Linked DNA regions of Nodosilinea sp. FACHB-141. The main gene of each other region encodes a partner of the protein of the gene in region 2 in a complex. Links are inferred from orthologs where the notes say so. Each region holds a gene or a part of one and is shown on either strand. Other genes may lie near its edges.

Evidence for each region.
Region 1: the proteins of uvrA (region 2) and mfd are in contact, whole or in part, in a crystal structure (PDB 4DFC), measured with the Escherichia coli proteins. The link is inferred for Nodosilinea sp. FACHB-141 from one-to-one orthologs.

What each region holds. Positions count from the first base shown.
Region 1 is NZ_JACJPP010000013.1:153,762-169,299, forward strand. Bases 7,642-11,701 are described here. They hold mfd (transcription-repair coupling factor), read right to left. Parts: upstream 11,385-11,701; coding sequence 7,842-11,384; downstream 7,642-7,841. Other genes in these bases: H6F59_RS14580 (VCBS repeat-containing protein), read left to right, coding at 7,642-7,798. Also shown: H6F59_RS14565 (transglycosylase domain-containing protein), read left to right, coding at 1-1,824; glycogen debranching protein GlgX, read left to right, coding at 2,191-4,320; H6F59_RS14575 (DNA topoisomerase IB), read right to left, coding at 4,512-5,543; more of H6F59_RS14580, read left to right, coding at 6,122-7,641; H6F59_RS14590 (phosphoribosyltransferase), read right to left, coding at 11,740-12,408; H6F59_RS14595 (hypothetical protein), read right to left, coding at 12,858-13,298; peptide-methionine (R)-S-oxide reductase MsrB, read right to left, coding at 13,432-13,845; H6F59_RS14605 (DUF4336 domain-containing protein), read left to right, coding at 14,148-15,380; H6F59_RS14610 (CPXCG motif-containing cysteine-rich protein), read right to left, coding at 15,472-15,538. UniProt on the Escherichia coli protein: Couples transcription and DNA repair by recognizing RNA polymerase (RNAP) stalled at DNA lesions. Mediates ATP-dependent release of RNAP and its truncated transcript from the DNA, and recruitment of nucleotide excision repair machinery to the damaged site.
Region 2 is NZ_JACJPP010000017.1:45,643-60,745, reverse strand. The notes cover bases 6,957-10,581. They hold uvrA (excinuclease ABC subunit UvrA), read right to left. Parts: upstream 10,238-10,581; coding sequence 7,157-10,237; downstream 6,957-7,156. Outside these bases: H6F59_RS18165 (AAA family ATPase), read left to right, coding at 1-65; H6F59_RS18160 (WD40 repeat domain-containing protein), read left to right, coding at 58-5,619; H6F59_RS18155 (hypothetical protein), read left to right, coding at 6,219-6,575; H6F59_RS18140 (DUF563 domain-containing protein), read left to right, coding at 11,336-12,460; H6F59_RS18135 (AAA family ATPase), read right to left, coding at 12,592-14,124; H6F59_RS18130 (DUF1361 domain-containing protein), read right to left, coding at 14,259-15,103. UniProt on the Escherichia coli protein: The UvrABC repair system catalyzes the recognition and processing of DNA lesions. UvrA is an ATPase and a DNA-binding protein. A damage recognition complex composed of 2 UvrA and 2 UvrB subunits scans DNA for abnormalities.

The DNA.
Region 1 (15,538 bases), on a different replicon or contig from region 2:
CCCTGGTACGTCAAAACTGCCCGCTACACCCTTTACGGCTTTACCGGCCTCTCGCTAGCTGTTGGTGCCTGGATTGTTGGGATAGAGTGGCCCAAAATTCCGATGCGACCTTTGCCCGACTCGGTGCAGGGACCTGTGGTGGTATTGGGTGAAGAAGACGGGGCTACCGTGCCGCTACGGGAGCAGCTGACTCAGTCTCACCAAGAAATGCGCCGCATAAGCGACTTTTCGGCTTACCTACCCCAGGCTCTGATTGCGTCTGAAGATGCTCGCTACTACTGGCACCTGGGGGTAGACCCCCTCGGCGTTTTACGGGCAGTAGTGGTTAATCTGCGCAGTGGTCGTATTAGCCAAGGGGGCAGCACGATTACCCAGCAGCTGGCCCGCAGCGTCTACCGTGAGTACACAGGCACTGAGGATTCGGCAGGACGCAAGATTCGTGAGGCGATCACGGCCCTCAAGCTGGAGACTTTCTACAGCAAAAATTACCTGCTGCTCACCTATCTCAACCGGGTTTATCTAGGCGAAACCCTATACGGCTTTGAGGATGCATCTCAATTTTACTTCGACAAGCCCGCCCGCGAATTGACCCTGTCGGAGGCGGCGACCCTGGTGGGTATCTTGCCCGCTCCCAACGCCTTTAACCCCGTACAGAACTACGGCGCTGCCGTATCCAACCGCGATCTTGTGCTCGATCGCATGGTGGCCCTAGGCATGGTTAGCCAGGAAGAGGCGCGGCGGGCGCGGCGATCGCGCATTGAAATCAGCCCCGATGCCACCCGCCAGCTTCAAAGCACTCGCGCCCCCTACTTCTACAGCTATGTCTTTGAAGAGCTAGACAATGTGCTGGGCACCAACCTGGCGCGGGAGGGCAACTTTTATGTGGAGACCAGCGTCGATCTCAATCTCCAGACGGCGGCAGAAGAGACCCTCAGCCAGGATATTGCCACTCAGGGAGCTGCCTTGGCCTATTCCCAGGGGGCTGTGGTCACCCTTGAAACCAGTACCGGAGCCATTCGCGCCCTGGTGGGTGGCGTAGACTTTGCCGAGAGCCAGTTCAACCGGGCCTCTCAGGCGCTGCGCCAGCCAGGCTCAACCTTTAAGCTGTTTGCTTATGGGGCGGCCCTAGAGCAGGGCATTTCTCCGGGGCGATCGTTCTCCTGTGAACCGATGAACTGGAGCGGCCAGCAGTTTGCAGGCTGCCGGTCGGGCTCAGGCTCGCTGGATATGTATGCCGGTATGGCCCGCTCTGAGAATGTCGTGGCCCTGCGCATTGCCCAGGAGGCGGGGTTGCGCAACGTCATCAACTTAGCCCAACGCATGGGCATCGAGTCTGAGTTGGTGGCCTCGCCGGGCCTCACCCTGGGTGAAAGTGTAGTCACCCCGCTGGAAATCACCGGCTCCTTTGCCGCTGTGGGCAACAACGGCGTGTGGAACCGACCCCATGGCGTTTTAAGGGTGCTCGACAGCAGCGACTGCACTGACCTCAACGACATCAACACCTGCCGCGTCATCTACGAGTTTGGCCAGGCCGGAGACGCCGATCGCCAGGCCATCGACTCCAGCATTGCTAGCACTCTGACGGGGCTCATGCAGGGCGTGGTGCAGGGTGGTACTGGCCGCAGCGCCTTTTTGGGCCTAGGGGAAGCAGGCAAAACCGGCACCACGGACGACAACCGCGACCTCTGGTTTATAGGATTTGTTCCCGGCCGCGACCTCACCACGGGCGTCTGGCTCGGCAACGACGACAATACCTCCACCCAGGGCAGCAGCGGTCAAGCCGCCGCTGTCTGGGGCAACTACATGCGCCAGGTGGTGCAATAACGGGCACTAGGGCGAACGACTAGAGTGGCGGCGCGGTTTGGAAATGGGTAGCAATCGCCGAGGTTTTGGTCTTTCCCTAGATAGATTCTGAACAGAAAAGATTTTGCTAAGGTCTGATAATCTTCGGACGCAGTTAAAAAGCCGAAACAAAACAGCCTTGACTCTCTCAAATAGTAGCGAGGAGGGGTCGCTTTGTTTTGCTTAGAAACCTGCGTTCTAAGACATTCCCTGATTTGCCCTCGGCTTAGTGTTCTGACTACGGTTGCCCAGGTTTGTTCCTAGGGCTGTCGGCTTTGAGCTGACAACTTTAGAAAAACTTGGGTAGCCGATCGCCCTTTACCCATCTATCCCAAGCCCTTCACTCATATGCATGTTGCAGTTTGGCCCGGTGACGTCTATCCCCTAGGTGCCCATTGGGACCGCAAAGGCACCAACTTCGCGTTATTTTCTGAGCATGCAACCGCAGTTGAGCTTTGCCTTTTTGATAAAGACGGCACAGAGACTCGGGTTCCCCTAACTGAAGTCAGCAACTTTGTCTGGCACGGCTACCTACCTGGCATCGGCCCCGGTCAAGAGTATGGCTACCGGGTGCATGGCCCCTATGCCCCCCACGAAGGGCACCGTTTCAACCCCAACAAACTGCTGATTGACCCCTACGCCAAAGCCATTTCGGGAGAAGTGGGCAGCGGGCCTGAGATCTTTGGCTACGACTGGGAAAGCCCTGACGAAGACCTCTCCTTTTCCGATCTCGACAGCGCCGCCCTCATGCCCAAGTCTGTCGTGATCGACGAAACCTTTGACTGGGAAGACGATGCCCTACTGCGCACCCCCTGGCACGAAACCATCATCTACGAAGTGCATGTCAAAGGGTTTACCAAGCAGCATCCCGACATTCCGGAAGAGCTGCGGGGCACCTATGCGGGCATGGCTCACCCCGTCGCCATTGAGCACCTGCAACGGCTTGGCATCAGTGCTGTAGAGCTGATGCCGATTCACCACTATCTCTCTAGCCCTGGTCACTTGGTCGACAAGGGGCTAAAAAACTACTGGGGCTACGACTCACTCAACTTTTTTGCACCCTTCTCCGGCTACAGCTCCAGCGGCATTTTAGGAGAACAGGTGCAGGAATTTAAGGAGATGGTGAAGGCCCTTCACCAAGCGGGCATTGAGGTGATTCTCGATGTGGTTTACAACCACACTGGGGAAGGCAACCACATGGGGCCAACCCTATCGCTGCGGGGAGTTGACAATGTCAGCTACTACCGCCTGATGGAAGATGACCCGCGCTACTACATGGACTTCACCGGCTGCGGCAACTCCCTCCACATGCGTAGCCCCCAAGTGCTCAAGCTGATTATGGATAGCTTGCGCTACTGGGTCGGCGAAATGCACATCGACGGCTTCCGATTTGATCTGGCGTCTGCCCTAGCCCGAGAACTGTACGACGTCGATCGCTTATCGGCCTTCTTCGACCTAATTCACCAAGACCCGCTGCTGGCTGGGGTAAAGCTGATTGCTGAGCCCTGGGATGTGGGCATGGGCGGCTACCAGGTCGGCAACTTTCCGGTCAACTGGTCGGAGTGGAACGGCATCTACCGCGACACCGTGCGCGACTTTTGGCGCGGCCAGGATGAAACCCTGGGTGAGTTTGCCTATCGCCTCACCGGTAGCCCTGACCTCTATTTCCAGATGAATGGTCGGCAGCCCAATGCCAGCATTAACTTCATCACCGCCCACGATGGCTTTACGCTCAATGACCTGGTGAGCTACAACGACAAACACAACGAAGCCAACGGCGAAAACAGTCAGGACGGGGAAAGCAACAATTCATCCTGGAATTGCGGGGTAGAAGGGCAAACCGATGACGCCGGGGTCTTGCAGCTGCGCGAGCAGCAGCGGCGCAATTTTTTAACCACCCTGATGCTCTCGCAAGGGGTGCCCATGCTGCTGGGGGGTGACGAAATGGGCCGCACCCAGCAGGGCAACAACAACGGCTACTGCCAGGACAATGAAGTTTCCTGGTTTGACTGGAACCTGCCCAAAGGCAATGAAGACCTGATCAATTTTTGCCGAGAGCTAATTTTCTTTCGGCGGCAGCACCCAGTGTTTCGTCGCCGCAAGTGGTTTCAGGGCCAGCCCATTCACGGCTCTGGGGTAACCGATATTAGCTGGCACAGCCCCGATGGCACTGAGATGAGCCAAGAGCAGTGGGAAATTGGCTACATTAAGTCGGTCGCAGTTTTCCTCAACGGCGACAAGATTCCCAGCCCTGGCAAGCAGGGAGAACGGGTTAGCGACAATGACTTTTTAATGTTTTTCAACGCCCATTACGAGACCATTGATTTCAAGCTGGCCGAGCTGTTTCAACCCCATGAATGGTCAGTAGTAATCGACACGACGGAACCTCGATTTGTTAGTGAGGAACGTGTCTTTACAGGTGATGATACTATTCCGGTGGTGGCGCGATCGCTGATGGTTTTGCAGCGGTTAATTTAGCCTCACTCATAGGACCGGATGTATTCATGAAACGCGTTGGAAAGACCCTCTTTTTCTCTTCTTAATTAAGGAGAGAAAAAGCTAACTGTAGCTGGTCAGTTACACCCGGTTTGTAGGGGCATTGCAGTGCAATGCCCCTACGAGATCTCTGTTTTGAACCAGGGTTTCCCAAGGCGGGTTTCGTATTATTTTTATTGTTGAGGATGACTCAGCACCGCAACCAAAGCTTTTTCCTCGGTGGTTAAATCTAGATCGCTAGGGGTATGTTCTCCCGCTTGCCAGACTTCTAACAGCCAGCCCTCTTCGTAGGCCTGGGTTACGGTGGGGTGCACGTAAAACTTGCGGCAGGTAGCAACCCGGTTGCCCAAGTGCTGCGCCGCTCCTTTAATGGCTTCGCGGATGTTGGCCTGGGCCTGGGTTTTTGAGGTGGGTTCTCCTAGTTCGTTGAGAATTCGGGCTGTGTAGACAGTACCAGCCCAGGTGCGAAAGTCTTTGGAGGTGAAGTCTTCGCCGGTAATGGTTTGCAGATAGCGGTTGACATCATCGGAATCGATCGCTTGGGGTTGCCCCTCGTCATCCAAATACTGAAACAGCTGTTGACCGGGGAGATCTTGGCAAAGTTTAATCGCTCGGGCCAGACGGCGATCGCTCAGTTCAATCTCGTGCTCTACGCCGCTTTTGCCCACGAAGTGAAAGCGAATTTTGCTCGTTCCCACCTCCACGTGTTGTTCCTCTAGGGTAGTGAGCCCAAAGGACTGGTTTTGGTCTCGGTACTCGTCGTTGCCGATGCGAATCACGGTGGCATCGAGCAGCTGCACGACAACTGCCAGCAGCTTTTCTCGCGGAAGGCCACGCTGGCGTAGATCGCGATCGGTGACCTCGCGAATGAGGGGACGAGCATAGGCAAAGGGAATCAGCCGGTCGAACTTGGTCTGGTTGCGAACGGTGCGCCAGTTGGGATGATAGCGGTACTGCTTGCGCCCTTTGGCATCGCGCCCGGTGGCTAACAGATGCCCTTTAGGAGAGGGACAGATCCACACCGTTTCCCAAGCGGGGGGGATAACTAAAGCCTCAATGCGTTTCAGCTGGTCGGGGTCTGAGATGCGATCGCCCTTCTCATCAAAGTAGATGAACCCCTTGCCGCTGCGCCGCCGTCCCCAACCGGGGCGATCGTCGCAGATGTAGCGCAGCCCAGCAGCCCGAGCTGACTGAACTGGTTCCACAATTGTGACTGAGGGTAACGCCAGATTCAGGGATGCACTATCAACAAGCGGAGGCGAGGTTGTAGCCATTGAGGTTAATTTGGGGCCAAGCAAACTAGACTTTGCCCATCAGCATGAACGCGCTGATCCGGCATTTTTCTCAGGCTAAAAGATGTTGGAGACCCATTGGCTCTAGCCGAGGTACAGTCTTCAGACTCAACTGGCTCAACCTATTTAGGGCTAGCAGGCAGGCGTTGATAAGCGACCTTGGGCAAAGCGAGCTGATCACGTCACGGCCCAGCGATACACCTTCGTCTACGTCCCGAGGAGTTCAATCCACCACTCAAGGCCGTCTTGCCAGTAGAGGCGTGAACCACGAAGTTCATCAATAACTAGAAGTATCGTAAATTTACTGAGAAATTAATTCTGGTGTGTTCTACACCTAGCAGAGTTCCTACATGCTAGAAGGCGCTACTGTGGGAACTTTAGCTGCGATCGCGCCACCGTTTAGCCTTTCAGACTAAGGCATCGCTCCCCTTCTGCGATCGACCTTATCACTACGTCATTACCGAACTAGCAGCTGTTTTGGAGAGCCTCGCATGTCATTTGATTTTATCCGTCCTCGCTTGTCAGCTACTATCTATGACCCTGCCATCAATCCGGATCCTTTAGCAGGCGGGTTTTTAACCTATGGTCAACTGCCAACCTTTCCGATTTTTGTGCAGGCGTTCCCGCCCAGCAACATCTCAGATATCACCGACGTTTTTGAGGTCGCACCTCTCAGCAGAGTCACTAGCAGTGCGGGGGTTCGACTCAACACTAGGGGAACGCGGCTGGCAATTTCGCCAGGCTACAATCCGACAGCCTACTATCTCTCAGACGGGGCGACTAAAATCCCCACCGGACGGTTTTTAACGCCTACCGCCAACCAGGGCTACGCTGGGTTTAGCAACTACAGCATCGATCTTGGTCTTGAAAATGTCGATATTTTTAACTTCAACCTTGACTCGGCCAGTCTGGTACCGGTTAATCCCTCATTTCTTGCCTTAAATCCAGATTTGGGTTTTAGCATCGAGTTTGATCTGGCCATTGCCTATGAGCAGAGCAATCCCAATAGAGCCGGGTTTAGCTTCACCCTAATTAGTAACGACCTCAGCAAAGGGGCCGAATTTGGCTTTAAAGAAGCTGGTGCTAATGGCGACTATATTTTCATTCAAAATGCAAACTTCAATGCGGTCAACGCAGGGGAGAAGAGCACAGCTGCTTTAGAAATCAGCAACAAAAACCAATACCGAGTTACTGTTAAAGGCGATCGCTATTCGCTAGCTGTAAATAACGAAACTCTGTTGACGGGGTTACTTCGCGACTATAACTTTGACCCATCTAGTAGCAATCCTCCCTTTCCTACTGCAATTAACCCCTACGAAACCCAGAATTTTCTTTTCTTTGGCGATAACACTGACCAAGGTTATGCTGACTTCACTCTAGGCAAAGTCACCCTCAATATTCCTCCCCTTTTACCCAGTTTTCCCGACTTTAACGGTGATGATACGGCCGATATTGTCTGGCGTAACCAGGCGGGAGGAAAAGTCGGTCTTTGGTTAATGAATAGCACTAACTTTTCCAGTGTAGATTTCATCAGCCCTGAAGTTGATGCGGCGTGGGATATCAAAGCTGTAGGTAATTTGAATGGTGACGGTAGTTCCGACCTAGTTTGGCAACACAAATTTTCTAACCAAGCCGCTATTTGGCTAATGGATGGGGTAAATCTTCTATCGGGTGAGGTATTAGAGAATGTTGGCCCAGACTGGAAGGTAGTTGAAGCCGGCGATTTTAATAACGATGGTAAGGACGACCTTTTATGGCGACATGGCATCTCCGGTGAAAATGCTGTCTGGATAATGAATGGTACTAAGCGCATCTCCGCCGAACTCATTACTCCCGTCGCTGACCTAAATTGGGAAGTAGGGGCGGTGGGAGATTTCTTCAACGACGGCAACATGGATATCTTTTGGCGGCACCGCACTGCGGGCACCAATGTGTTTTGGAGAATGGATGGTACTACCCTTATTGAGGGTATTGAAACCACCGCTGCCCCGGCTGAGTGGCAAGCTCAAGGCGCTGCTGACTTTGATCAGGATGGCGAATTAGATATTCTCTGGCAGAACCGCACCACGGGAGAAAATGCAGTCTGGCTAATGGACGGCTTCACCCTCTACCGTGGTGACCTATTGACTACCGTAGATCCTGCGGCAGGTTGGACATCTACGGTATAAGACAGACCAACCGCCCGAGAGATCACTACACAGCATCTCTAGTTTAGATAGCTAGCGGCTCTGGAACTGCCCCCTGCAAGTATCCCAACCATTCGGTCAGGCTCTCCAGCTGCTTTTCGGGCTTGAGCACTCCCAGCCCGCGCACCACGACCCTGCCGCCGCTGTAGACAAAGCGCGTTTTTAGGTGACTGGGCAAATTCTCGCTGATCTTCTTCCAGGCGGGCTCTTCCATTGGGGTTTCCATCACCACGTGCTGCTTGCCCTCGGGCTTGATGCGCGAGAAACCAGCGTGCTTGGCCACCAGCTTGAGTTGCAGCATGCGCACGAGTTGCTCGGTCGCGTAGGGAATGGGGCCGTAGCGATCGCTCAAATCCGCCGCAATCTGCATCAGCTCTACCTTGCTGTTGGCCGCAGCTAGGGAGCGGTAGGCTCCCATCTTCTGCTCTAGATCGGGGATATAGTCGTTGGGCACAAAGGCAGTGACGTTGAGATCGACCTGAGTGTCTTCCACTTTGGGAATGTCTTGACCGCGAATTTCGGCGATTTCTTCTTCGAGCATGTCCATATAGAGGTCAAAGCCGATCGCATCCATCTGGCCCGACTGCTCGGCCCCCAGCAGGTTGCCGACACCGCGAATTTCCATGTCGCGCATGGCTAGCTGGTAGCCGGAGCCAAGCTGGGTAAATTCTTGGATGGCGCGGAGGCGCTGGCGAGCTTTGTCGGTGAGGGATTTTTTGGGGTAAAACAGCCAGGCGTGAGCCTGAATACCCGCCCGCCCGACTCTTCCCCGCAGCTGATAGAGCTGGGAGAGGCCAAAACGGTGGGCGTCTTCGATCAAAATGGTGTTGACGCGGGGGATATCCAGCCCCGACTCAATGATGGTGGTGCAGAGCAGCACTTCGGCATCGCCGTTGCTAAAGGTGAGCATAGTCGACTCGAGTTCGCCTTCGTCCATTTGGCCGTGGGCGATCGCAATTCTCGCCGCTGGCACCATCTCCCGAATTTTGGCGGAGACCTCTTCAATGCCCTCAACCCGAGGCACCACGTAGAACACCTGGCCGCCGCGATCGAGCTCCTGGCGAATAGCCGTGCGGATCGCTTCGGGGTCGTGGGGCGACAGGTGAGTTTTAATCGGGCGGCGCGAGGGCGGCGGCGTAGTGATCAGGCTCATTTCGCGCACCCCAGACAGGGCCATGTAGAGGGTGCGGGGGATAGGGGTGGCGCTGAGGGTGAGCACATCCACCTGGGTTTTGAGGGATTTGATTCGCTCTTTTTGGTTGACGCCAAAGCGCTGTTCTTCGTCTACCACCAGCAGGCCGAGGCTTTTGAAGGCGACGCCTTTGCCGAGCAGCTGGTGGGTGCCCACCACCACGTCCAGTTCGCCGGTCTTGAGCCGTTGCAAAATGTCTTTTTTCTCCTGCTGACTGCGGAAGCGGTTGAGCAGCCCCACCTGAATCGGGTAAGGGGCGAAGCGCTCTTTGAGGGTGTGGTAGTGCTGCTGGGTGAGGATAGTGGTGGGGGCTAGCAGGGCTACCTGCTGCCCAGCGGTGACGGCTTTGAAGATGGCCCGCAGGGCGACCTCGGTTTTGCCAAAGCCCACATCGCCACAGACCAGGCGATCCATGGGGCGATCGCTCTCCATATCGCGCTTGACATCCTGCACGGCCTTGAGTTGATCAGGGGTGGCCTGGTAGGGGAAGGAGTCTTCCAGCTCTTGCTGCCAGGGCATATCGGCGGGGTAAGAAAATCCCTCCATCCTGGCCCGCTGGGCGTAAAGCCTGAGCAGATCCACCGCCACTTTTTGGATCGCTTTCTTGGCCCGACCCTTGGTTTTCTCCCAGGCGGTGCTGGTCATTTTGTTGAGCACCGGGGCCTGGCCGCTGGCGGCTCGGTAGCGGGAGAGAGAGCCCACCTGGTCAGCGGCCACCCGCAGCAGCCCATCGGCGTACTGAATCACTAGATAGTCGCGGGTTTCGTTGTTGAGCACCAGGCTTTCGAGCTTGATGAATTTGCCGATGCCGTGGCTGCGGTGGACGACAAAATCCCCCGGCTTCATCTTGTTGGGGTCAACCTGTTTGGAGGCGGCCCGCCGCCGCTTGCGCACGTAGCCGCCTGTTGCCAGGGTGTGCTGACCAAAAAATTCGCGATCGGTCACCACCACAATGCGGAAGGTAGGCAGCACAAAACCTTCTAATTCTGCCAAGCCTGAATACTTGACCGCCACAGGGACATGCTGGGTATGCAGCTTGTCGATCGCATTAAAATCTTTGGGGTTAGGGATAAACTGCGCTGGGCAGTCGTGCTCTTGCAGCAGAGATACCGAGCGGGAGGGCTGGGCCGAGGCCAACCAGACAGAATACTTGCGATCGCACTCCTTGCGAATCGTCTCCGCCAGCTTGCCAAACTGGTGCGGAATTGCCTGCACCGGACGGCTCGATAGGTTTAAGCCGCTGTTGGCCTCGGCGATTTCCGATAGATCAACGCGCGGGAAAATTTCGGCATCGCTGAGGGTGTCGAGAAAGGGGCGATGAATTTTGGGGAGGGAGTAGGGGGTGGATGGGTGGATGGGTGGATGGGTGGATGAGTCCTCCTCCGCATCTCCCCCATCCCCTTGACTCCTCACCTCCTGCCAGTGGTCTTCGACGTGCTCTAGCCAGCGATCGCTATGGGCCTGACACTGATCGACCTCGTCCACCGCCATCAGGGTGTTTTCGGGTAGGTAGTCTAACAGGGAGGCGGGTTGGGAAAAGGCTAGGCCCAACCACCGACGAGTGCCTTCAGGGAGAATGCCACTTTCTAGCCCTTCGTGAGCAGCTTCAGAAAGCAGTCCCTCCAGCTTGCCCTGCGATCGCAAATGCTCAATGATCACCGGGCCATATTGAGTGGGGGTAAGCACCAGGTGGTCAATGGCATCCAGGGATCTTTGGGTGGCTGGGTCAAATTCCCGCAGGCGCTCCAGCTCGTCGCCAAATAGTTCTAGCCGCACCGGCAGCTCCGACGCCACCGGATACACGTCGATAATGTCGCCCCGCTGCGCCCACTGGCCCTCGGTTTCAACCACTGTGACGCGCTCATAGCCGAGAGTGGCCAACCGCTGCCCCAGCGCCTTGAAGTTAATTTCCTGCTTCAGCTCTAGCCGTAAGCAGTAGGGTTCCAAAGCAGAAACCGGCGGCAGGTGGGGTTGCAAGGCCCGTTCAGTCGCCACCACCGCTAGCTTGCGCAAGGGTGATGCTTCGCCGGCCGCCCGCAAGGCCAGCAGCTCTGCCAAGACCTGTAGCTGTCCCCAAGTCATTTCTGACTCTTGATCAAAGGGGTCGTAGGGGGAGGCTTCGGAGGTGGGGTAAAAGTGCACCGTGTCCCAGCCCATAGCTTCGAGCTGGGTAGCCCAGCGTCCGGCTTCTTCTAGGGTGGCGGTGATCACCAATAGGGGGCGCTGCTGAGCTAGGGCCAGGGCCGAGGACACCAGCCCCTTAGGTAATCGAGCCACGCCGTTGAGCACCAGTTGGCCCTGCTGGTCGAGCTTAGCCAGCAGTTCCTTAGCTAAAGGAGAGCGTTGCAGGGCACGGGTAATGGAAGAAAAGGCCATAGGACGCGCGACAGGGCAAAATTAGAAGCACAAAACCCCCTCAACTTTGCAGCCGAGGGCACGAAAAATCGGCCTTAGAGAGCCAGCCTCACGTTACTTATTTTAATAATGGCCAAGCCATTATGACAGCTTTGTGGAACTCTACTGAGCTAAAAGAAACGTTTCTAACTCAAACGCCTAGGCACTAACTATAGAAGTTGCTGCCAACGGTTGAGCCCTCCCAGGCCGAGCGCAATGGCCATCAAATTCTATAATTTGAGGCAACAGATGAACGCCGAGTGAGCCCTAGCTGAAGTCACTGCCGCCGTAGGCTTGATGAACAGTTCGCCAGAGCAGCTTAATGAGAGCGGTGGGGTTATTGAGGGTGGCTGACAGTCTCTAGGGAACGGTGTTTGCCCTGGTTCAGAAGCGATCGCACCTCGTCGTCGGAGGTTTGAGCGAATTCCTCATACCAAAGCCCCACCGCATAGAACGGTTGGGGAGTCTCGGCACAGATGATGCGATCAACGGCGGTTCCAACTGAGTCGCAAACCTCGCGGTCCGCTACTGGGACGGCCACAATCAATTTTCTAGGGCGCTGCTGCTTGACGGCTTCAATGGCAACCTGAATGGTTGCCCCAGTGGCTAGGCCATCGTCAACCAAAATAACGATGCGATCGCGGAGATCTAGGGGAGTAAGATCATCGCGATAGACTTGCTCTCGTCGCCGCAATTCCTCCTGTTCGTGCTGCACTACGACATCAATTTCCTCAGGCGTAATAGCCAAACGCCGGATTAAATCTTGATTGAAATATAAAAAATTGCCCGAGGCGATCGACCCCATGGCGGTCTCCCTAAACCCCGGTATACCTAGCTTTCGAACAATTAGTATATCTAGGGGAGCACTAAGGGCATTGGCGACTTCGGCCGCAACCGGTACGCCACCTCGGGGTAGCGCGACGACAGTTACATCAGGCCGATTGGCATAGGGTTGTAGGAGATTGGCTAGCCGTTGCCCAGCATCAACTCTATTCTTAAAAAGCATGGCTTTAAGCTCGATAAGGTGTTACCCAATAGCTGAGATATACAACGCATAATGCTGAAGAATTTACCTGATTTAATGCCGCGTTCACATGATTCATCTTTCGGCAACGTTTGACTTGGCAAAAGACCAGGTTTTAGAACTAATACTAAAAGTTTGATTACATGAATAGATGGTATGACGCCAAACTGTCATCGGCTTCTTTCATTAGATGTATCTCTTAAGAAGAAACTGTTAAATATTTCACCGCAAAAAGAGCAATTATTGTGGGCCACTAAGCAAGCCAGCAAGCAGTAGAAATGCCTAAGTTTTATAAGGATGCGTTAAGCTGACGCACTGGTGCATCAACTTGAACGTACCGGTGTGTCAGGCTTACAGCACAACACACCGTGCACAGCGTTGATTTAAGGCGACCTGCGGACTTATCCGTTCAGGTGACTAGATCTCAAAGGTCAGTCGGTGTAGATTCGCTCGACCGAGAAGGTGTCAATGGTGTCTTCAAAGCGGTTAAAGGTAACGCGCATTTCGTCGTAGGCTCGAGCTGTAGAGACGCCACCCGGCGTGGGACACTGCACCTGCAGCAGCGTTTGGAACGACTCGTAGGTTGCATGGGTGTACAACGTCTTTTCGCAAAGGGGGCTGATAAAACCTTCAATGGCAAGCTGGTTGAGTGCGGCTACTCCCATAGGGCTTTGCAGTACAAAGCGCCAAATCAACGCTTCATCTGCTTCGCTAGCGGGTCGCCACACTTGTGGCAAAGCCGATTCTTCAGCGGTTTGAGCCAAGCTTGGTTCTGCCTGGGTAACTATCGAAATTGCAGCCCCACCGGCAACCAGTAGACCGAGGCCAGCAGCTAGCCCAAACCACCGTGATAAGCCTATTTGTGTTTTCATAGCACGCTCTTGTAACTGTTGCTCTATCTTAGAAAAGCCGATAGAAGCAACCACCTAGGTTACAGGATTTGCAACAGTAAGCCCCCGTTGCGACTAAAGCAACAACGGGGGCAGAGACAGGCTTAGGGGAGGTCTAGGCCGACTTGGGTACGAACTCCAGGGATACCCCATTCATGCAGTAGCGCTGACCAGTGGGGGCAGGCCCATCGGGGAAGACGTGGCCTAGGTGACCACCGCAGTTGGCACAGTGCACTTCGACTCGGGTCATGAAGAAGGAGCGATCGGTGGTGGTAGCAATAGCGCCCTCGATGGGTGCATAGAAGCTGGGCCAGCCGGTGCCGCTGTTGAACTTGGTGTCAGAGGTAAAGAGGGGAGTGCCGCAACCCGAGCAGTTGTAGGTACCGGGCTCATAGACCTTGTCGAGGGGGCTAGAACCGGCCCGCTCGGTGCCGTGCTTGCGCAGTACGCGAAACTGCTCAGGGGTGAGCTGGTCACGCCATTCTTGCTCGGTTTTGTTGACGGTAAACTGTTCGTCGGTAGTAGCCATAGTATCCAGTTGATTAGAAAAAACTTCAGCAGTGAAATTGCTCAAAAGCCAGCTGCCGCCAATAATGGCGGTGCCCGCTTCCAGTAGCTTGCGTCGCTTCATGGCAGGGTAACAGTAGGGGGGGTAAGGGCTGGCGATCGCCAAGCATGCCGTGGTCAGAACCTTGTTTTATTTAACTTAACGTATCTCTCCTGGGCAACGCTGATAGCGCCCTGAGAATTGGCTGCAATTCCCCTGAATCCCCAATTTTTAGTAGGCTATGACTACGATTGATTCCCTTCAGGGATTGCCGCCGAGCCCCTATGTCAGCTGTTACCTCTGTCTCATCTATCCGCCGCGCCCGCGCTTGGCCCTTTTGGCCCCTAGTGCCCCTCTACCCCTACGGCCAGCGACCAACCCAGCGGGTGGAGGTGGTCAAAGACCAGGTGTGGACCTTTGAGCAGTTCCAGGGCATTTTCTACGTGGTCGTGCCGATTCGCATGACGGTGGTGCGGCTAGAGCCCGCCGGGCTGCTGGTGTATTCTCCAGTCGCCCCCACGCCGGAATGCGTGGCTCTAGTGCGTGAGCTAGAAGAGCGCTACGGCCCGGTGAAATACATTGTCATGTCGACGGTGACGGGCATTGAGCACAAGGTGTTTGTCGGTCCCTTTGCCCGTCAGTTTCCCCAGGCGCAGGTGTACGTAACGCCGAACCAGTGGAGTTTTCCGCTCAACTTGCCGCTGCCGTGGCTAGGGCTACCGCGCGATCGCACCCACATCCTCCCCGCCGAAAGTGCCCAGGCTCCCTTTGCTGACCAGGTTGACTACGCCCTGCTGCCCCCGATCGATCTGGGGCTAGGCCCCTTTGGCGAAACCGCCTGCTTTCATCGGGCCAGTCGCACCCTGCTGCTGACCGATGCGATCGTAGCCATCCCGGCGGAGCCGCCGGCGATCGTGCAGATCGACCCCTTCCCCCTGCTATTTCACGCTAGAGATAAGGCTACCGATGCGATCGTCGATACGCCTGAGAATCGCCGCAAAGGTTGGCAACGAATTGCCCTATTTGCCTTTTACTTTTGCCCCAGCACCCTAGATGTGGCCCCGACGGGGGAAATGTGGCGAGAGGCAAAGCAGGCCCCGGTGCGATCGCGCCAGCACTACTTCGGCCTCTATCCCTTTCGCTGGCGGTCTGACTGGCGCAAATCCTTTGAGGCGCTGCACAATGGCGGGCAGCTTCAGGTAGCGCCAATTCTCAAAACCTTAATTTTTAATCGAGGACCAGAAGCAGTTTTAGATTGGGCAAAAAAAGTCGCCACCTGGCAGTTTGAGCGCATCATTCCGGCTCACCTAGAGGCTCCCATCGCCGCCACCCCAGAGCAGTTTTTAGGGGCGTTTGACTTTTTGCACCTTGACCCAGCCTCTGAAGCCAGCGCCGCTTTGCCCGCAGCCGATTTTGAACTGCTACAGCAAATCGAAGCGGTGTTGCTTAGCAAGGGCATTTCTCGACCGCGCCAGTCGATGTTGACCACCCAGGGCAGCAAAAACGAGGCCCTCTAGGCCCTTGACAGGGTAATTGTTTTCAGCTTAAAAAGCGGTGGCAATGGACTGTCTAACTCACTCAAAGGCACCCTAAAAGGGGCGATCGCGCTTACTCGACATAGTCAGTAGCAATTTCGATCGCCAACGAGACATCATCCACCGTGACATAGAACTGA
Region 2 (15,103 bases):
GGCAAACCTGGTTTGACCTCAACCCCGCGCTACTGGCCGCTAAGGAACTCACGCCCGATGCCTGACGTTTCGCCCTCTGAGATCGATCGCCACAACCAGCAAGCGCTGGAGGAGCTTTGCCGCCTGCTGCGCTTTTCTCAGGGTGAGTTTGAGCTGATTTTGGCGGTGTGCAACTCGACCCAGCAGCGGCAGGGGTTGGTAAATCAGCTGCGACAGCAGTGCAGTGTTTCCTTTGCCGAAATCACCCTCGACCCGAGCACCACAACTCTCTTCACCACCATTCGCAGCCAGATTGGTAACCCGTTTCCCAATGCCCTAATGGTCTATGGGCTGGACGGGGTGCACGACCTGCAGCAGTTGCTCACCGCTACCAACCAAATTCGCGAGGAGTTTCGCCAGTTTCCGTTTCCGCTGGTGCTGTGGCTCACCGACGACGGCCTCAAGCAGTTGATTCGTACGGCCCCAGATTTTTACACTTGGGCCAACTCGGTTACCTTTGCCACGCCGCCCGAGTTTTTTCTTGCCTTTTTAGATCAGCTGATTGCCGACGTGGGGCGGCAGGTGGTGGACTCGCGGGAAAACCGCTTTCTTAGCAACCAAGAGCTGGGCCTCACCCCCGGCTCGGCCCGCTGCCGTGAGCTAGAGGCCAGCCTGGAGGTGCTGACGGCGCAGGGTATTGCCCTTAGCCCAGAGCAGTTGGCGGGGTTGGCTTTTGTGCAGGGCCGCATTGCCGACAACAACACCCCAGAGGCCCGCGAGCACTACGAACACAGCCTGGCTCAGTGGCAAGCCCTGGTTGACCAAAATCCCAGCGCTGCCACAATTGCCCAATGGCAAGAGAAAATTGGCCACGGGCAGTTTTACCTGGGCCTGTGGTGGCGCAACTACTCGGTGCGCCACCGCCGCGAGTTTGAACCGGCCTATCAGCAGGCGTGCCGCTACTTCGAGCAGGCCGTACAAACCTTTGACCAGGCCCAGCGGCTAGAGCTAATGGCTCGCTACATTAACTACTGGGCCGAAGCCTTGCACTGCCTGGAAGCGTGGGAAGCTTTGGAGACGGTTGCAGCCACGGCGCGGTTACTGCACCAGGCCCAAGCCAACCCAGTTCGCCAGGCCCGGGCCGAGGGCTTTTTGGCGGAAGTTGACTTGGCCAACGAGAACTATATCGCAGCCCAGCGCCAGGCCGAAGCTGCCCTGGCGTTAATTCAGCCGTTTGCCGACAGCGATGCCGAAGCCTCGGTGTCGGATCGCGATTTCTACGCTTGGGTGAGTAGTTTTCATCGCAGTTGGTATGTGTTTTCGCTGGGCAAAGCTCAGATGGGGCAAGGGCAGGTGGATGCGGCGGTGCAAACGCTGGAGCAGGTGCAACGCATTACCCAGCCGGAGTATGACCCGCGGCTCTACAGCCAAACGCTGGAGTATCTGCGCCGAGGGTATTTTGAGCAGGGCCACTATCTGCAAGCCTTTGAGACGCGGCGAGAAAAAGAGGCGATCGAGAGTCGGTTTAACTTTCGCGCGTTTGTGGGGGCGGGGCGGCTACAGCCCAAGCAGCAGATTACTAACCCGGCGCTGCCCACGGGCGACCACGGCCCCGACTTGATTATGGCCTCGGGCCGCAGGCAGGATGTGAGCCGGTTGGTCACCCGGCTAGAGCAGGATGAATTTGTGCTCACCGTTGTCTATGGGCCATCGGGGGTGGGCAAAAGCTCGCTGATTGAGGCGGGGCTGGTGCCGACTCTGGAGCAGCAGCGGTTTGGGGGGCGGCAGGTGGTGCCGGTGCGGCTGCGGAGCTATGGCAACTGGGTGGAAGAGGTGCTGGGCGCTATGCCAAGGCCAGCTGCTCTAGCCGAATCTGCGGGGGAGAATGCCGCTGACCTAGAGACTCTGTTATTGAATCTGTTGCGCCAGCAGACTCAGGTTAATCGGGTCATCGTGCTTATTTTTGACCAGTTTGAGGAGTTCTTTTTTGCCTGCGATCAGCCAGCGGAGCGTCTGCGCTTTTATAACTTTTTGGGCGACTGTTTGGCGATGCCGTATATCAAGGTGGTGCTGTCGCTGCGCGAAGACTATACCCACTACCTGCTAGAGTGCAACCGCCTGACGGACCTGGCGATTATTGACAACAACATTCTCGATAAAAAGTGGATCTATTATCTGGGCAACTTTAGCCCTGACGATGCTAAGGGGGTGATTGACGACCTGACCCAGCCCACGCCCTATGCCCCGGCCCCCGACCTGGTGGAGCGGGTGGTGTCCGACCTGGCGGCTGAGGCGGGGGAGGTGCGCCCGATTGAGCTGCAAATTGTGGGGTCTCAGCTGCAAGCGGAGGGGATTGCGACGCTGGCGGACTATCAGGGGTGGCCCCATAGTAGGGCGAGCATTAAAGCGGCTCTGGTGCAGCAGTACCTGAACGATGTGGTGCGAGACTGCGGTCCGATGGCCCACCAGAAATTGGCAAACCTGGTGCTGTATTTGCTGACTGATGAGAGAGGCACCCGCCCCTTGAAAACACAGACCGAGCTGCTGAATGACCTACATACCTTTACCAACCACACTGAGGTAGATGCCGAAGCCTTTGGGTTGGTGCTGCAAATTCTGACTCAATCGGGACTGGTGGTGCAGGTGCCTAATGCCCCTGACGACCGCTACCAGCTGGTGCACGACTACCTGGCGGCGTTTTTGCGCTCGTCGCAGCAGCCGTTGATGGCTCAGCTGATCCAAGAGCGGCAGATGCGGGTCGAGGCAGAGCAACAACGGTTTGAAGAACAGCGTAAGCGGATCGAGGCAGAGCAGCAAAAACTCAGGCAAACTCGCCTAGCGGCCATCGGTTTAGGGTCACTGGCAGCCGTATCAACTGGAGTTGGAGTCTTTGCCTGGGTACAACAGCAGCAGGCACTGACGGGCAAAATTAATGCTCAAACATTAGCCGACAGCTTAGCCATGGAAACCTATTTAGAAGCAGGTTTGGAAGAAGCTGCCGTAACTCAAGCCATGCTCACAGGGCAAGCTTTGCAAAGTGATAATGCAACTCGTCTAGAGCCTCATACCCGCTTTCGAGCTATATCGTCTATTCGAGAAGTAATGTATGGGGTTAATGAGCGCGAACGCTTAATTGGCCACAGTGATAGTGTCAGGAGTGTGGTCTTTAGCCCCAACGGCGAGACCATTGCTACCGCTAGTGATGATCAGAGCGTCAAGTTATGGAACCGGCAAGGGGAGGAGTTGCAAACCCTCAAAGGCCACAGCGATCGTGTCAGGAGTGTAGCCTTTAGCCCCGACGGTGAGACTATTGCCACCGCTAGCGATGATCAGAGCGTCAAGTTATGGAACCAGCAGGGGGAGGAGTTACAAACCCTTAAAGGCCATAGCGATAGTGTTTTGAGTGTGGTCTTTAGCCCCGACGGCGAGACCATTGCTACCGCTAGTGATGATCGGAGCATCAAGTTATGGAACCAGCAGGGGGAGGAGCTACAGACCCTCAAAGGCCACAGCGCCGGTGTCTGGAGTGTGGTCTTTAGCCCCGACGGCGAGACCATTGCTACCGCTAGTGATGATCAGAGCGTCAAGTTATGGAACCGGCAAGGGGAGGAGCTACAGACCCTCAAAGGCCACAGCAACTGGGTCTTGAGTGTAGCCTTTAGCCCTGACGGCGAGACCATTGCTACCGCCAGTGCTGACCAGAGCGTCAAGTTATGGAACCGGCAAGGGGAGGAGTTACAGACCCTCAAAGGCCACAGCGCTAGGATCTCGAGTGTAGTTTTTAGCCCCGACGGCGAGACTATTGCCACCGCCAGTGATGATCAGAGCGTCAAGTTATGGAACCGGCAAGGGGAGGAGTTACAGACCCTCAAAGGCCACAGCAATTGGGTCAGGAGTGTGGCCTTTAGCCCTGACGGCGAGACCATTGCTACCGCTAGCGATGATCAGAGCGTCAAGTTATGGAACCGGCAAGGGGAGGAGCTACAGACCCTCAAAGGCCACAGCGATTGGGTCAGGAGTGTGGCCTTTAGCCCCGACGGCGAGACTATCGCCACCGCCAGTAATGACCAGAACATCAAGTTATGGAACCGACAAGGGGAAGAGTTGCAAACCCTCAAAGGCCATAGCGATAGTGTTTTGAGTGTGGTCTTTAGCCCCGACGGTGAGACTATTGCCACCGCTAGCGATGATCAGAGTGTCAAGTTATGGAACCGGCAAGGGGAAGAGTTACAGACCCTCAAAGGCCACAGCGATTGGGTCAGGAGTGTGGCCTTTAGCCCTGACGGCGAGACCATTGCTACCGCTGGCGATGATCAGAGCGTCAAGTTATGGAACCGACAAGGGGAAGAGTTGCAAACACTCAAAGGCCACAGTGCTGGTGTTTGGAGTGTAGCCTTTAGCCCCGACGGCGAGACTATCGCCACCGCCAGTGCTGACCAGAGCGTCAAGTTATGGAACCGGCAAGGGGAGGAGTTACAGACCATCAAAGGTCACAGCAACTGGGTCTTGAGTGTAGCCTTTAGCCCCGACGGCGAGACTATCGCCACCGCCAGTGCTGACCAGAGCGTCAAGTTATGGAACCGGCAAGGGGAGGAGTTACAGACCCTCAAAGGCCATAGCGCTGGTATTTGGAGTGTAGCCTTTAGCCCCGACGGCGAGACTATCGCCACCGCCAGTGCTGACCAGAGCGTCAAGTTATGGAACCGGCAAGGGGAGGAGTTACAGACCCTCAAAGGCCACAGCGACAGTGTCTTGAGTGTAGCCTTTAGCCCCGACGGCGAGACTATCGCCACCGCCAGTGCTGACCAGAGCGTCAAGTTATGGAACTTTCAGTTAGCAGATTTAGCCGCTAAAGGTTGTAACTGGTTGGACACTTACTTTACAAAGCAATCTCCAGAGTTACTAATAAAATTACCAATATGCCAAGAACGTGACTCCTCGTTACCGGTGGCGGCAGCACCCATGCTAGTTACCCAGGGTGAAAAGCTGGCCCGCGACGGTAACCTTAAACAGGCTAGAGAACTATTTCAGCAAGCGGTCGATTGGGACAGCAGTCTTGCCATTGACCCAAGGACTAAAGCTCAAATTGTCGCTCAGGCTCAAACCTTTGTTGACGAGGCAGAGGAACTCGCCCGGGCAGGAAAAATTTCTGAAGTGACCGCTAAGTTAGCCTCGGCTAAGTTGCTGGATTCTACCCTAGGCTTTGAACCTGAAACCTACGCCGAAGAACTAGCGGTACAGGGGTATTTAGCTAAGGGTAATCAACTTGTTAATGACGGCAACTTGGCAGCAGCCGTAGCAGCCTACCGCCAAGCTGATGCCCTGAAGCTAAAAAATAGTATCTCAGCCGATGATTGGAATAGCCTCTGCTGGGATGGCAGCATTTACAACCAAGCAGAAGCAGTCATGTACGCTTGTGACAAAGCCGTCGCTCTGTCCCCCAACAATGGCGACATCGTCGACAGTCGCGGCTTGGCTCGAGCCCTGACCGGCAACACTCAGGGGGCCATCACCGATTTTCAAGCCTTCATTGAATGGACAGCTGACGAAGAAGCTAAAGCTCAGCGCCAGGAGTGGGTCAATGCTTTAGAGAGAGGCGAAAACCCTTTTACCCCTGAAGTGCTTGAATCCCTCCGGTAGAGGCATACTGCCAAGGATAAGATCATCGTCCCAATGCTAGCGCGTCGAGACGTGTCCCACAAAACCAACAGCGTGCTCCCAAACCTCTAGCTGTTCCTTTGCAACGGCCTCTAGCTCCTTTGCACCAGCCTTCCATTACTCTGCAACGGCCCCCTGTTTCTTTGCACGGGCCTGCCGCTACTCTGTAACAGCCTGCCGCTACTCTGTACCAACCTTCTGTTTCTTTGTACAGGCCTCTCGTCACTCTGCAACGGCCCCTTGTTCCTTTGCACCAGCCTCTCGTTTCTTTGTACTGGCCTGCCGTTACTCTGTATCGGCCTCCCGTTACTTAGCACCACCACACCCAAAGCCTCCTCTCAAACGGCAGCGATCGCCCTCAGGGGTGACACCCTCCGTACTGCCACCAACCCATCAAACCGCCCTTGCCGCCAGCCTTTGCGCCTGCCCCATCGACGAAAAGTCACTCCCTTTACACAACCCTGCTCAACCGGGGCCAAAACAACACAGACTATCCAACCCAAATCCGCGAAAACCCTAGTCTCGCTGGCTTACAGCGATCGCTACAGTCAAAGAGTAATTTCAATAGGGTCATCTAACCTATGCCGCGCCAAAAACGCACCTCCAAGTACCTCACCCTGGCCGAAAAACGGAATGCGGGTGCTCAGTCGATTGAAAGAGACCTTGACCTGGGCAACGGCATCACCACCACCGCCTACACCCGAGCGATCGAAGATTTGCGCCAAAAGCTCCACGACTACAACGAATTCCTCTCTCTGCTTGACCAGGCTGGCAACGCCGTTCAAGACGCTGAGCAAGTTGTCCGCGACTTTTCGGAACGCATTTTGCTAGGGGTCGCTACCCGCTACGGCAAAGACAGCAACGAATACGAAATGGCTGGCGGCATTCGCAAGAGCGATCGCAAGCGCCCCACCCGCAAACCCAAGCTGGCGGCGTAACGCCAAAACGGTGGCTTTCTCCCTTTGGGAGACGCAAAGCGAACGACTCCGCTCAGCCACCATTTTCTAAAATTCAACACAAAAGCAAGGGTGAGAGAAGTTAACCTTCTCTCACCCTTGCTCGTTATTCAGCGGGCCAGCATCACAGATGACGACTGTCGCTGTATTAGTCATTCCCGCGCAGTCCCCATTCCACATCCTGGCGGATGGAATCTTCTGTAAGATCCTCCCGATGCGAGTCCAGGAAACGACGCAGTGCACTGAGCATGATGTCGTCCATGCTGCTAAACCAGCCCGCATCGATCAACCTTTGGGCTTAAGCCATTAAGCTGGTGGGTACCTCAGTCTGCATGGCAGTCGTCGGCAGAAAATTCATGGGCTAATCGCTTTGATTTAGCCACATCCTAACCTCGGTAGATCGCAAATTCCCTGCTAGCCCTCACCCTAAATCCCTCTCCCAAACTGGGAGAGGGACTTTGAAAGGTTTTCCGGCTCCCCTCTCCTCCCTGGGAGAGGGGCTGGGGGTGAGGGCTAGATCTTGGCAGGAGGAATTGTCTTCGATCTACTGAGCCTCTGATAGCTCATCCAGCCGATGCCGCTTTATCCACGGCGGGATGCTGCTCTAGCACCTTGGCCAGGTAGTTGCCCGTGTAGGAACCAGCCACCTTAGCCACCACCTCGGGGGTGCCGACCGCAATTAGCTCACCGCCGCGATCGCCCCCCTCCGGCCCCAGGTCCACAATCCAGTCGGCGCAGCGAATCACATCCAGGTTGTGCTCGATCATCAGCACCGAGTTGCCCTTATCCACCAGGCGCTGCACCACATCCAGTAGCTTGTGCACGTCGTAGAACGACAGGCCCGTGGTCGGTTCGTCGATCAAATACAGGGTTTTGCCCGTCGAACGGCGAGCCAGCTCCGAGGCCAGCTTCATCCGCTGGGCCTCTCCACCGGAGAGGGTGGGGGCCGTCTGCCCCAGGCGAATGTAGCCCAAACCCACATCTACCATCGTTTGCAGGCGGCTGGCGGCTTGAGGAATATTCTCGAAGAAACCTAGAGCCTCTTCGGCGGTCATATTCAGCACGTCAGAAATGTTTTTGCCCTTGTAAGTGACTTGCAGGGTGTCGCGGTTGTAGCGCGCCCCCTTGCAGACCTCGCACTGTACATACACATCGGGCAGAAAATTCATCTCAATCACGTTCACCCCCTGACCGCCGCAGGCCTCGCAGCGCCCGCCCTTGACGTTAAAGGAGAACTGCCCCGCTTTATAACCCCGTGCCTTGGCCTCAATCGTTTCGGTGAACAGGTTGCGAATCACGTCGAACACGCCGGTATAGGTGGCGGGGTTGGAGCGGGGCGTGCGCCCGATGGGCGACTGGTCGATGACGATCACCTTATCCAGCGCCTTGAGCCCGTCCAGCTTGTCCATATGCTTAGGGAAGGGCACCTTGCTGCCAAAGTGGTGCTGAAGGGCCGGGTAGAGCAACTCGTTTACCAGGGTCGATTTGCCCGAGCCCGAGACGCCAGTGATGCACACCAAGGCCCCCAGGGGCAGTTCGACATCCAGATGCTTGAGGTTGTTGCGGCGAACATTTTTCAGGGTAAGCGATCGCCCATTCCCCGGTCGCCGCTCTGGTGGGGTGGGAATCGACATCCGACCTGACAGATAGGCCCCCGTGAGGGAATCCTTCGCGGTCATCAGGGTTTTGAGATCGCCCTCGGCCACGATCGCCCCGCCGTGCACTCCCGCCCCAGGGCCAATATCAACTAAATAATCGGCGGCTCTGATCGTGTCTTCGTCGTGCTCCACGACAATGAGCGTGTTGCCCAAATCGCGCAGGCGGTGCAGGGTATTGAGCAGGCGATCGTTGTCGCGCTGGTGTAGGCCAATGCTGGGCTCATCCAGCACGTAGAGCACGCCGGTGAGGCCCGAGCCAATTTGGGTGGCTAGGCGAATGCGCTGGGCCTCGCCCCCCGACAGGGTCATGGCGGTGCGGTGCAGGGTTAGGTAGTCTAAACCCACATCCATCATGAACTGGAGCCGGGCGCGAATCTCGCGCAGCACCAGGGCCCCAATCTGGAGCTGCCGGGCCGAGAGCTTGGGGGCCTCGCCCTCTTCGCCCACCAGGTTGCGAATGCGGCTGAGGCATTCGCGAATAGAGACGTTGGTGAGATCGCTAATAGAGTGGGGGCCAATCCGCACCGCGTTCGACTCGGGCTTGAGGCGGGTGCCGTGGCAGACCTCGCAGGGCTGGTCAATCAGGTATTTTTCGAGCTTTTGCTTGTGTAGCTCAGAGGTGGCGTCTTTATACTGCCGGTCGAGAATGGGCAGCACCCCCTCATACTGGCGCTGATAGCCCTTGCGCTCGCGGTAGCGCGAGTCTGACTCGATGTAGATTTTTTCGTCGCTGCCGTGGAGCACGATGTGCTGCTGCTCGGGGGTGAGCTGATCCCACCGGCTCTGGATCTCAAAGCCAAAGGCCTGACCGACGCTGTAGAGCAACGAAAAGTAGTAGGTGTTGTCTTTCTCCGACCAGGGTGCGATCGCCGCGTAGACCGGCAGGGTAGGATCCGGTACCACCAGCTCCGCCGAGAAGGTCCGTAGACTGCCCAACCCGTGGCAGTGGGGGCAGGCCCCATAGGGCGAGTTAAACGAGAATAGCCGGGGCGATAGCTCTTCCATCACTGCGCCGTGCTCGGGGCAGGCGAAGTTTTCGGAGAACACCAACTCCTTGGGCTGGCCGTAGCTGCCTTCGGCCTCGGCCGCCTGGGGCAGGCGATCGGTTAGAGATACCACATTGCTGCCCGGCTCCGGGTTGGCGGTCTCCTGGGGCTTCTCCGCCAGAATGTCGATCACCGCGATCCCCTCCGATCGCTTCAGGCAGGTGCGCAGCGAATCGGCTAGGCGGTCTTGCAGGTCCTCCTTCTTCACCAGGCGATCGACCACCACCTCAATGTTGTGGCTGTAGTTCTTGTCGAGTTCAATGTTATCGGTCAGTTCGCGCAGCTCGCCGTTGACCCGCACCCGCACAAACCCTTCGGAGGCCAGGCTAGAGAGCAGCTTTTTGTGGGTGCCCTTTTTGCCCCGCACCACGGGGGCGAGAATTTGGAAGCGAGTGCGATCGGGCAGGGCCATGACCCGATCGATCATCTGGTCAATGGATTGCGGGGAGATGCTGCGATCGCAGTGGGGACAGTGGGGATCGCCCGCCCGCCCGTAGAGCAGACGCAGGTAGTCGTAGATTTCCGTCACCGTGCCCACGGTCGAGCGGGGGTTGTGGGAGGTCGATTTTTGGTCGATGGAGATGGCCGGGCTCAGCCCCTCGATCGCGTCCACATCGGGCTTATCCACCTGGCCCAAAAACTGGCGAGCGTAGGCGCTGAGGGACTCCACATAGCGACGCTGGCCTTCGGCAAAAATCGTGTCAAAGGCCAGGGACGACTTGCCTGAACCAGAAACCCCCGTAAACACAATCAGCTTGTTGCGGGGAATCTCTAGGTCCAGATTCTTTAGGTTGTGCTGCCGAGCTCCCCGAATGCGAATGACGTTGTCGTCAATGGCGGCGTGGTGGTGGGCGAGGCCGGTGTGCTGGTTGCCATTGGTGGACGCTCGGCCTTTGCTAGAGGCAGCGGTTTTCTTAGCGGAAGCGTCCGATTTGGGCATATCTGGGGGCTTATTGAAAACGCTTTATCAATTTAACGCTTTATCAATTTAACATTTATAAACACTTGTCAAGGTTGTCACCACGGGGGACGGGGCGCCAGCACTGGGCAGAGTTCCGTAGATGGATCAAGCCACGCTACAGGCTTGGCAGACGCTCTGCGCCCTTAATGTTGGCTGCCTGGCCACAACCCTTGAATTGTAGAAGTGGTGGGTGGCCTCTGTGTAGGCAAGCGCCTCCCAATGAGTCTGGCGGACAGTATAGGTGCAGTAGAGCATCGTATCGGTTGAGGAGATCGCCAGCCGCTTGGCTAAGGGACTAGCCCATAGTGGTGACAGTCCGACTGGTTCCGTTCAAAATAATCAATCCCAAAGGCGAGCATCAGAGCCCTAGGAGAAGGTACTAAAAATGCGGTATACAGCAGAGCACTTTGCTAGTCGATATTGACGTAAGCTGAAGCCCTACAATTTGGCACTATAAGGAAGCCCAACGCCGCCAACCGCTGAGGTTACTGTTAGAAGGGTGGGTAACCTTATGGTTAACATTCCCTTAAAGTTTGTTGCTCAATGGTGAAGGAACCATATAGCTAGGGTTTGTAGGCATTAATATGGAGGCGATCGCCAGTAAAAATTAATTTGGCCTGTCAACTTCACAGAGCACTGGTTAATTTCTGTTTCTTCAGCCCACTTTAAGTCCTGAAATCCTTCACCCTGACAGTGACATCTATAGGCTTCACTAATTTCGTTTCCGGATGTTAATCAGTAGAGAACTCAAGTTACTAAATCACCTATCAACTAATGAAAGCAAAGGCAATCGTTGCGGTTAACCGACTTGAGTTGTAGACTTGGCACAGCTCTAGTGCAGCACTCATATTTCTTGTTAGAGGCATGGGTGAGTGCATATGTAAAGACTCCTAAGCGGAGTCTAAACTGTCAAGATACAACTAAAGTTACAGACTATTTTATCAAAACTTTAGAGTATACAGTTCTGACGATTGTGGAATTGGCTGTAAAAACTTTTATGTCTAGTAGTCTTCGTGCTCTCAAGAGCGAAAGCCACCTTTTTTAATCTGTTAAGTTTTATTAGAAAGAGAGCCAGGTATGGGGTTGTCGTTTGTTGAAGTTCTGCCTGAGATAAAAATTCCTGCTTCAATGATTTTTTCTCATCCCACGGCACTAGGAGATACATTACGTCCTGCAATTGAAAGAATATTTCTGCCTGAGGAGTATTTACATCCTTTGCAGGTCAAAATAGACGTCAAAACTGGCCAGACCGGCCCTAGAAAACCAGGTTCTCAACGCTCTAAAATCTATAAGGCACTTTGCAAAGCTGTAAAGGGAACTCAAGTATTAGACTATCCAGAAAAATTTTTGTTTGATGGCCGGCAAGAGCTAGATACCAACATAGGGCATGTCATTGAAAACTTGGCGGCTCCGGCTCTGCTGGCAAAGCAAATGCTGAGTAAGCGTTTGGGTCAAGATGTAGATGTTCACGTGGTTCTTAGAGAACGAGCACCAAATCTGGCTCGCGAAGTCTTTGCGACATTGGGTATTCCGGTAATCTACACCGATGATAGTGTTTATGGCGAAGTGATCTCTATGTCAGTCGCTCGTCCTACTACAGCAGTTAGCACGGAAGCACCCCAGTTTTTCCCAATTATAAATCAGCACCTAGTTGCCGAGATTGATTCAAAGCTTTACAACCTTCATGCAGCCTTGTTTAATGAGGCTGAGTTTGCGGGCTGTGAGCCTTTAGGGGTAGAAAAAGTTTTTATCCCTCGCAGGGGGAATCGCTGTTTAATCAACAACGACGAAGTAGTCCAGTTTCTCGAAGGAAAGGGCTTTAAAACCTATTATTTCGAGGACTTAACCTGTGCTCAAAAATGGTCAATTACTCGCGATGTTAAGGTCGTGGTAGCTGTTCATGGTGCTGCCCTTAGCCATATGGCTTTTAATCGCTTGGGTTTGCAAAATCCTGAACTGCCCAATAGCGGAGTTAAAGTAGTCGAGCTTTACTCTCCGGGGTGGTCAAGTCGCTGGGCTCATCGCCGCCATATTAGTGGGTTGAATGGGCAGTGGTGTGGTGTTCGTGGTCAGGTTACCCCAGAGTTTTTAAAAACCATAGACTTCCCTAAACTGCCTAACGGCATTATTCGACCATCGCCAAATTCCTTTAAGATTGACTGTGCATCTCTTCAAATGGCGCTTGATTATTTAGATGCTTAACTACCAATCTTTGACAAATTTTCGCGGGTTAGGTTAGCTCTGTCACTGTTTTAGAGATTGGCTTGGCAGAACACGAATAACTTATCGGTGATCTGCCAACGGCCGTGAATCCAGATGGAGTGCGGAACTAGCTACCGTGCTGCTACAAACCTTTCCCGAGCCGTGGTTCGTAGCTGCTGGATATCCTCTCGACGAGTCACAGAGAGGGGAACCGTGCGTTTGATCTCTTCGATCAGCAGAGTGGTGTCGGCAGGTCGATTTTCGTAAAGGGCGCGGTAGTGGGCGGTGATGATGGCCTGCTCAATTTCGGCTCCGCTGAAGCCTTCGGTAGCAGTTACCAATTCGTTGAGATCAAAGTTTTCGATGCCCTGCTGCCGTCGCCCTAGGTGAATTTGCAGGATGGTGTGGCGTTCGTCGGCCTCGGGCAGGTCGACAAAGAAGATTTCGTCGAAGCGGCCCTTGCGCAGCAGTTCTGGCGGAATAGCTGAAAGGTCATTGGCGGTGGCTACTACAAAAATTTCTTGGGATTTTTCTTGCAGCCAGGTGAGGAAATAGCCGAATAGGCGACGGCTCAGGCCGCCATCGGATTCGCTGCTGGTTTGACCCATGCTCTTTTCGATCTCGTCGATCCACAGAATGCAGGGGGCCATGGTCTCGGCCATGGTGACGGCGCGGCGGAAGTTTTTGTCGGACTCGCCGATGTACTTGTCGTAGAGGCGGCCAGCGTCGAGCTTAAGGAGAGGGAGATTCCACTGGCGGGCGATGGTTTTGGCGGCCAGCGACTTGCCGCAGCCCTGAATGCCCACAATCAAAATGCCTTTGGGAGCGGGCAGGTTGTATTGACGAGCCTGGGGCGTGAAGCCCACTTTGGCGTAGGCGAGCCAGCGCTTGAGCCCCTCAAACCCACCTAGCTCGGCCAGGTTGGTTTCGGGTGGAAAGTAGTCCAATAGACCCTCTTCGTGAATCACTCGGGCCTTGCGCTCTAGTACCCACTTCACATCACCGACGTCGAGTTTGCCGTCATGCCGAGCTGCATAGGACACAACCTTTCGAGCTTGATGTAGGGTCATGCCCTGGAGAGCTGACACCAGGGCGCGAACATCATCCGGATTTAAATTAATTGTGACTTGACCTTGGAGGGTCTTCACTGTCTCGGAAATAGCTCTATAGAGTTCTTCGGGTTCGGGCAGCTTGATATCTAAATAGACGGCGTTCTGCGCAATGGTTGGTGGTAGAGCATAGCCGCTGCCGCTGAGCACCAGCGTTGAGCTGTTGAAAGAAAACTGTTGGGATACTTCTCGAAACTGACGGGCAACCACTGGATCTTTGAGGTGTTCAGCAAAGTCTTTGAGCCAAAAGACGGCCTTGAAGCTCATGTCTTGAATGTGGCGCAGCATGTCGAGGGGTTCATTGGTTTTGGGCAGGGCCTGGCCACGCTTGCTACCGGGGGGGGCATACTCATTTTGCCAGCGATGGTCGGGGCTATCGGGCGATCGCATCAACCCCTGGGCAACGCTCCACTCGAATACGGCCATCTGCATGTCAGCACAGGCGGCCCTGATCAGCCCCTGTACCCGTTCTTCTTCCACCGTGTCGATTACTATGACCGGGTGAAAAGAGGTCACCAGGTTTTGAAAGTGCTTGACACTGGTTTTAAAAGACATGACTGCCTAAAGTAACGCTAGGGCTAAGGTGCCCGCTTCTGCCTACAGTCGCTGCACGGCGGGTTTCGGAGTCTGAGGCGATTTGCGCAGCGTTCGGGCTCCGACTCGGAACGAGTATCCCTCCGGGAATCGCCCTAGTCGAGCGCATCTATGCCCTGGCGGGCGTAGCGAATGCGCAGCTTCAGCCCCAGGGTAATTTGTTTCATCACCCAGTAAAGGCTGGCCAAAATAACAAATGTGACGAAGATAACGGCCGCTGGTTGCTTTGAGGTCAGAGCATCGAGGGTATAGGCGATGACGCCAGTGGGGTCAGTGACCAGATCCCAGCTGTTAAAGCGCAGAAATCGGCCTAGGTAGATGCCCACCGCGCTGAGCGCGTGAATGGTTAGCTCGAGGGGCAAGATCATTGCCTTTGCCCCGTGCTGCTTGAGGTAGGCAGCCAGGTTGAGAATCGAGACGACGTAGGCTTCGAACCCCAGCAAAATGGCGGCCGCGTGCAGGGGAATGAACACCAGAGCCACAACCAAAATGCGAATCTGTCCCGAGCTGGTGCCTCGAATCAAATGAATAATATCGGTGAGGACATAAGGAGCATTGGGTAGAAAGATCAAGAACACTACCAGCCCCACCCACCACAGCCAGCCCTTGGGATCTTGCTTGGTCTTAAAAATTTTCAGACTGAGAAGACCGGCAAAGGCCGTAACCGCCAGTAGCCACAGCAGCTCAAACCAGGAGAACGGACTGGAGTTGTCTTGGAGTAGGTTGTAGAGTCCTTGCACAGCACGAGGGGTGCGAGGACCCAGCCCTAGCACGCCAATTATCCCCACCAGTACGCAGGCCGCCAAAAACCATCGGTTGGACAGGCTCTGGCGGCGAAACAAACTAAAGCTCAGCAGCAGCGGAATCGCCGCCAAAAACAAGTTCCACAAAATCCAGCCACTGTAGACGTTATCAAAGGCGCTGATAATGTTGGGCAGGA